Regions from separate parts of the Streptomyces sp. NPDC058307 genome, predicted to be linked through region 1. Evidence: riboswitches for the same ligand, from Rfam matches in the RefSeq annotation. Region 1 holds a riboswitch; the other holds the start of a gene.
The links. A riboswitch is a leader RNA that binds a small molecule or an ion and turns the genes downstream of it on or off. The one in region 1 is predicted to bind ZMP and ZTP.
Positions count from the first base shown of each region.

Region 2: it holds a riboswitch for ZMP and ZTP, as region 1 does, so the genes downstream of both, ACFVYN_RS09430 (glycine hydroxymethyltransferase) here and ACFVYN_RS00680 (bifunctional 5,10-methylenetetrahydrofolate dehydrogenase/5,10-methenyltetrahydrofolate cyclohydrolase) in region 1, are expected to answer to the same signal.

Region 1 covers NZ_JBHVYZ010000001.1:151,983-155,370, forward strand. Annotated here, with positions in the region: gene ACFVYN_RS00670 (helix-turn-helix domain-containing protein) at 1-13, shown strand, start outside; gene ACFVYN_RS00675 (glycosyltransferase) at 44-1,267, opposite strand; gene ACFVYN_RS00680 (bifunctional 5,10-methylenetetrahydrofolate dehydrogenase/5,10-methenyltetrahydrofolate cyclohydrolase) at 1,331-2,221, opposite strand; ZMP/ZTP riboswitch at 2,244-2,326, opposite strand; gene ACFVYN_RS00685 (nuclear transport factor 2 family protein) at 2,429-2,794, opposite strand; gene ACFVYN_RS00690 (hypothetical protein) at 2,968-3,258, shown strand; gene ACFVYN_RS00695 (ABC transporter ATP-binding protein) at 3,319-3,388, opposite strand, start outside.
Region 2 covers NZ_JBHVYZ010000009.1:64,152-67,539, reverse strand. Annotated here, with positions in the region: gene ACFVYN_RS09435 (hypothetical protein) at 1-447, shown strand, start outside; gene ACFVYN_RS09430 (glycine hydroxymethyltransferase) at 504-1,955, opposite strand; ZMP/ZTP riboswitch at 1,997-2,086, opposite strand; gene ACFVYN_RS09425 (LLM class flavin-dependent oxidoreductase) at 2,197-3,048, opposite strand; gene ACFVYN_RS09420 (hypothetical protein) at 3,373-3,388, shown strand, end outside.

The DNA.
Region 1 (3,388 bases):
GGTTCGCGCGTGAGCGGGGCGATCGAGGGGGCCGGGCGCGGGTTCAGAGCCTGTCCACCGCCTCCAGCACCGGCGTCACGCCGTCCTCCCCGCGGAGGTGCACCCCGAGTGCCCGCGCCCGCTCCCGGTACCCGGCGTCCCGCGTGACCCGGACCAGGGCCGCCTCCAGCGAGTCGGCGGTCAGGTATCTCAGCGGTACGGCACGCGGCGCCACGCCCAGCGCGACCAGCCTCGCCGCCCAGAAGCTCTCGTCGAACTGGATCGGCACCGGGACCGCCGGAACCCCGGCGCGCAGGCCGGCCGCCGTGGTGCCCGCACCGGCGTGGTGGACCACCGCCGCCATCCGCGGGAAGAGCACGGAGTGCGGCACCTCGTCGATGGTCAGCATGTCGTCGCCGGTCGCCGCCAGGCCCGCCCAGCCGCGCTGGATCACACCCCGCAGACCGGCCCGGCGCAGGGCGCCCACGACCTCGGCGCTGACCCGGGCGGGGTCGGGCACGGTCGCGCTGCCCAGGCCCACGAAGACCGGGGGAGGGCCGGCCTCGAGGAAGTCCCGTAGATCGTCGGGGAGCGGCGCGTCCCCGTCGTACGGCCACCAGTAGCCCGCCACGTCGAGTCCGGGCCGCCAGTCGCGGGGCCGGGCGACCACCCGTGGGCTGAAGCCGTGCAGGACCGGCCAGGCCTGCCGTTCGCGGGTGCGCAGTGCCGCGACCGGACCCGTCGGGGGCAGGCCCAGCCGGGCCCGGACCGGTGGGAGAGCCGCGGCGAAGACCTGTTCCACCGCGAGGTTCAGGGCCAGCCCGGCGAGCCGGTTGCCCAGACGGCCCCAGGAGCCCGTGCCCAGCATCGGCGGTGCGAACTCCCGGGTGGCCGCGAGGGGTTGGAGGTTGAGGCCCAGGCTGGGCAGTCTCAGGCCCTCGGCCACGGCATGGCCCAGCGGGGCCACCGATCCGGACAGGAGCAGCGCGTCGCTCGCCCGGGCGGCGGCCACCAGGTCGTCGGCCATCTCCACGGCCAGCGCCCGCGCCATTGTGACCACCCGCGCCAGCTTGCCCACGCCGGTCCTGCTGCGGTGCAGGGCCCGACCGCGCGAGGACTCCAGCTCGGTACGGGGATCCACCGGCAGGGCGTGGAAGCCGATGCCGGCCCGCGCCGCGAGCGGTCCGAAGCGGCCGTGGGTGACCAGGGTGACCTCGTGCCCGGCCTGCGCCAGTCGGTGCCCCAGCCCGGTGAACGGGGCCACATCGCCCCGGGAACCCGCTGTCATGATCGCTACCCGCACGACCCACAGTATGGCGCCGGGTCCTGCCTTCCCGCACGAACGACCCGCTCACACCGGCCGGTTCACGCCTGCCGACGCTGAGCCGGCCCACCCCTGCCGTGCGGCCGCCTCCGCCGCCCGCACGGTCTGTTCCAGCAGCGTGGCGATGGTCATCGGACCGACCCCGCCCGGCACCGGCGTGATCAGCGAGGCCCGCTCCACCGCGGAGTCGAAGTCGACGTCACCGACGTTCCCCGCGTTGTAGCCGGCGTCGACGACGACCGCGCCGGGCTTGATGTCCTGGCCCTTGATCAGCCGGGGCCGGCCCACCGCGGCGACCACGATGTCCGCCTCCCGTACGGCCGCCGACAGGTCCGTCGTCCGGGAGTGGCAGTAGGTCACCGTGGCATCCCGGGCGAGCAGCAGCATGCCGGCCGGCTTGCCGAGGATCGCGCTGCGGCCCACGACCACGGCCCGCTTCCCGGCCGGGTCGACGCCGTACTCGTCGAGCAGCCGCATGATCCCGCCAGGAGTGCACGAGACGAAGCCCGGCAGCCCGAAGCTCATCGTCGCGAAGGAGGCGAAGGTGACCCCGTCGACGTCCTTCTCCGGGGCGATTGCCTCGAACGCGGCCCGCTCGTCGATGTGCGTCCCCATCGGGTGCTGGAGCAGGATGCCGTGCACGGTGGGGTCGTCCGACAGGGCGCGCAGCGCGGCGACCAGTTCCTCGGTGGTGGTGGCCGCGGGCAGCTCCACGTGCCGCGACTCGATGCCTGCCGTGCGGCAGCGGTTGCGCTTCATCCGGACGTAGGTGACGGAGGCGGGGTCCTCGCCGACCAGCACCGTCGCGAGACAGGGCGCCTGTCCGGTGCGCCCGGTGAGGTCGGCCGCCCGCTCGGCGGTGTCCTCGACGATGCGCCGGGCGAGCGCGGTGCCCCCCATGAGCCGTGCCTGAGACATGATCCACTCCTGAGCCGATCGAAGGAATCGCCCAGGCGCACGGCATCGGGTGTGCGGACCGCTCCCCGGTGGTACTCCACCTCAGCGCCAGTCACGGCCCGGACATCACACTAACCGACGTGCCACGTCCCGGTCGGTGCCGGGGAGGTCCAGGTCAGGCAGGGCCAGTCGGGCAGGGCGTGATCTGGACCCTCGGCACCTTTCTCGCTACTCGTCCCAGGCCTGGATCAGGGTCTGTTCGACGATCTTGCCGTCCCGGAGCGTCAGCATGGACTCGGAGAGGACGCGCATCCCGTCGGAGTAACGACAGGACTCGCTGAAGGCGACGTGGTCGCCGTCCATGACGCACTGTTCCAGCTTGTGTGTCATGTCGCGGCTGTAGACGTCGTCCAGCATCGCGCTGATCTCGTCCCTGCCGTGCAGCACGGTGGGGTGGCTGGGCTGGCTGTTGCGGTCCACGACGCGTATCTCGGCGTCGTCCGCGTAGAGCGACAGAACATTCGCCGCAGAGTTTCCTTCGATGCTGTTGCGCAGGGTTTCGGTGGTGAAGCCGGAGCTTGCCGCGGTGCCCATGAAGACCTCCTTCGAAGGCCGCGGCCCGACGAGGAGCGGACCGCGTAGGGCCTGTTTCTTCGAGACTCCTCCGCTCCGGCGGCCGCGGCAAGCGCAGACCGGGCGCTCCGCCTGACGGGTGAGGGGCGTCGGCCGGCCGTGTCCGTGAGGGACCGCCCCGCGTTGCTGAAAACATGATCTCAACTCGACGTATCGTTGCCGCCGTCGGTCTCGCCGTCGGCGTCACCGGCCTCACCGCCCCCCTCGCGAACGCGGCCGACGCGGCCGCCCCGGCCGGCGGGCTCAACCCGGTCACCGTGATCGACTCGCTCGCGGCGAGCAGCATCCCCGCGGAGCACCAGGGCGAGATCCCGTCGGTCTCCCGACAGCTGGCGGGCCTCAACCAGCTCAACGACCTGAACCAGCTGGGCCAGCTCACCGGTCTCGTCGCCCCCGTCACCGGACTGGTGCCGGCCGTCCACTGACCCTCCCGCACAAGAACGAGGGCCGCCCGGATCACCGCGCGGCCCTCGACGCATGTCCGCTCACCCCGCCGTGGAAAGGAACTGTGTCGCCGCGAGTTCGCCGTACAAGGGGTCCCCGGCGACCAGTTCC
Region 2 (3,388 bases), on a different contig from region 1:
GAGGAGGGCCGGTATCCGCCGGTGCGGTTCACCGTGGTGTGGGGGCTGACGGGGGTGGGCGGCTGGCCCCGGACGGATTCGGCGCCGGGTGGTGATGTGGCGGTGGCGCGGCAGGACCAGCTGTTCCTGACCGGGGACGGCACGCCGTGGGTGCGCTCGGATCCGGCGCCGGAGCAGGAGGACGACGACATCCGCTGGCACCGGGCGCCGCGGGCGGTGTTCGACCGGCTGGACCGGGCGGGCCTCGCGGGCGGTGCCGGGGAGGGGCAGGGCGCGGGGGCCAAGGGTTCGTCCGGTCCGGGGCGTGGTCTGTGGTGGGCGGTGCCGGGGCTCGCCGTGGGGTTCGCCGCGGGAGCCGGCGGCACGCGGCTGATACGCCGCGCGGCGGCCGGGCCAGGAGCCGGACCGCCGCGGGACGAGCCACGTCAGGAACTCGTCGATCTCTAGAAGCTCAGCGATCTCCAGGAGTCACCGGTCTTTGACAACTCAAGAGAGGACGCGGGTCAGCCGAGGTCGATCTCCGGGTACAGCGGGAAGCCGGCCACGAGGTCGGTGGCCCGGTGGGAGATCTCGTCCGCGACCTTCGGGTCCAGGATGTGCTGGGCCTTGGAGGGGGCGCCCTTGCTGGTGGTGCCCGGCTCCGTGGTGGTGAGGACGCGGTCGATGAGACCGGCGACCTCGTCCATCTCGGCGGTGCCGAGACCACGGGTGGTCAGGGCGGGGGTGCCGATGCGGATGCCGGAGGTGTACCAGGCGCCGTTGGGGTCGGCCGGGATGGCGTTGCGGTTGGTGACGATGCCCGACTCGAGCAGGGCGGCCTCGGCCTGGCGGCCGGTGAGGCCGTAGGAGGAGGTCACGTCGATCAGGTTGAGGTGGTTGTCGGTGCCGCCGGTGACCAGGGTCGCGCCGCGGCGCATCAGGCCCTCGGCCAGGGCGCGGGAGTTGTCGACGATCCGCTGCGCGTAGTCCTGGAAGGAGGGCTGCCGGGCCTCGGCGAGGGCGACGGCCTTGGCGGCCATGACGTGCGGAAGCGGGCCGCCGAGGACCATCGGACAACCGCGGTCGACCTGGTCCTTGAGGGAGTCGTCGCACAGCACCATGCCGCCGCGCGGGCCGCGCAGGGACTTGTGGGTGGTGGTGGTGACGATCTGGGCGTGCGGGACCGGGTCGAAGTCGCCGGTGAGGACCTTGCCGGCGACGAGACCGGCGAAGTGGGCCATGTCGACCATGAGCGTGGCACCGACCTCGTCGGCGATCTCGCGCATGATCCGGAAGTTCACCAGCCGGGGGTAGGCCGAGTAGCCGGCGACGATGATCAGCGGCTTGAACTCGCGGGCCGAGGCGCGCAGGGCGTCGTAGTCGACGAGGCCGGTGGCGGGGTCGGTGCCGTAGGAGCGCTGGTCGAACATCTTGCCGGAGATGTTGGGGCGGAAGCCGTGGGTGAGGTGGCCGCCGGCGTCCAGGGACATGCCGAGCATGCGCTGGTTGCCGAAGGCCTGGCGGAGCTCGGCCCAGTCGGCGTCGGACAGGTCGTTGACCTGACGCACGCCGGCCTTCTCCAGGGCGGGGACCTCGACGCGCTGGGCGAGGACGGACCAGAAGGCGACGAGGTTGGCGTCGATGCCGGAGTGCGGCTGGACGTAGGCGTGGCGGGCGCCGAACAGTTCCCTGGCGTGCTCGGCGGCCAGGGACTCGACGGTGTCGACGTTGCGACAGCCGGCGTAGAAGCGGCGGCCGATGGTGCCCTCGGCGTACTTGTCGCTGAACCAGTTGCCCATCGCGAGGAGGGTGGCCGGGGAGGCGTAGTTCTCGGAGGCGATCAGCTTGAGCATCTCGCGCTGGTCGTGGACCTCCTGGCCGATGGCGTCGGCGACGCGCGGCTCGACGGCGCGGATCACGTCGAGGGCGGCACGGAAGGCCGTGGACTCGGTGGACAGGGGCTGCTGCTCTGACATGGCGGCCTCCGGGCTGCGTGGCTTGAAACGGTCACGGATCACGGTTCGGCCCAGGCGCACGGCACTTGGTCACTCACAGGCCGCTCCCCGATGGTCCGTCCCATCCCTGCGCGCCAGTCACGGCCTGCCCGCCAGCCTACCGGGCACACCGAAGGGCACCTGCGCCACGTCCACCATGCGAGCGACGGCTTCGAGGCCGGGCGGCGGGACCCGGACCTCGAAGTCACGTGCGGCGGTGACGTCAGAAGAGGGCGTCGGCCAGGCGGTCGATCTGGTCGGTGTCCGAGGCCCAGCAGTAGAGCATCACCTCGTCGGCACCGATGCCGACGTAGGCGTCGGCGGCCTCGCGGATCTGCCGCGGTGTGGTGAGCAGGCCGGCCTCCATGTATTCGACGTGGCCGCTGAAGGCGTAGTAGTCGCGGAGGTTGCGACGGGCCCGGTCCTGGGTGTCGTCGGGGCCGAGAGCGACGTTCGCCTGGGCGACCAGGCGGGGGCGGCCGGGGCGGTCGTGTTTCTGCCAGGCCGTTTCGGCGGCGCGGAACAGCTTGGACATGAAGGAGGGCGGCAGGGCGGCGCCGAGGAAACCGTCGCCGAAGCGGCCGACGCGTTCGAGGGCAGCGGGGGCGAAGCCGCCGAACAGTACCTCCGGGCCACCGGGGGTGGCGGGGGCGGGACCGATGGGGCCGATGCCTTCGCCGTACGGCTCTCCGGACCAGGTGCGGCGCAGCAGGGTCATCTGTTCGTCGAGGCGGCGGCCCCGGCGGTGGAGGTCGGTGCCGGCGGCCAGGCAGTCGTCCTCGCGGCCTCCGACACCGATGCCGAGCGTGAAGCGGCCGCCCGAGAGGCGGTCGAGGGTCGCGGTCTGCTTGGCGAGCAGGGCGGTGTTGTGGAGCGGCGCGATCAGCACCTCGGTCTGGACGCGGATGCGGGAGGTGGCGCCGGCGAGGACCGCAAGGGTGACGAGGGGCTCGGGGTTGTCGTAGACGAGACGGTCGAGCAGACCGAGGGTGCTGAAGGGGCTCGCGTCGGCGCGGTGGGCCCAGGTGAGCAGCTGGGCGGGGTCGTCGACGGGGAGGCCGAGGCCGATGTTCATGGGAGAGTCCTCCGGAGGGCGTACGGGATCCGCCGGTCGGCCGGATCCGGTGCCGCCCCTCCGTGGTGCCGCGCGCCGTGCGCGGACCTGCTCCCGTCTGCGGCGATGGTTCAGAGAGCGTGTGCGTCAGAGTGCGGCGACCGTAACGCGATCGGACGGGGTGGGACAACGCGTTTTCGCGGGCCACTCGCCGACACGGCCTCGACGAGGTTGCCGACGTGCGTCCGCCCTGTTCATCTCGGTCGGTCCAGAGATCGGTGAGAGCTGGTCCGAAACCAACACACCTCTCCTCACCTCCCCTAAGGTCACTTCGTGCTCTTTGGAATGGTGTGTGCTCTCG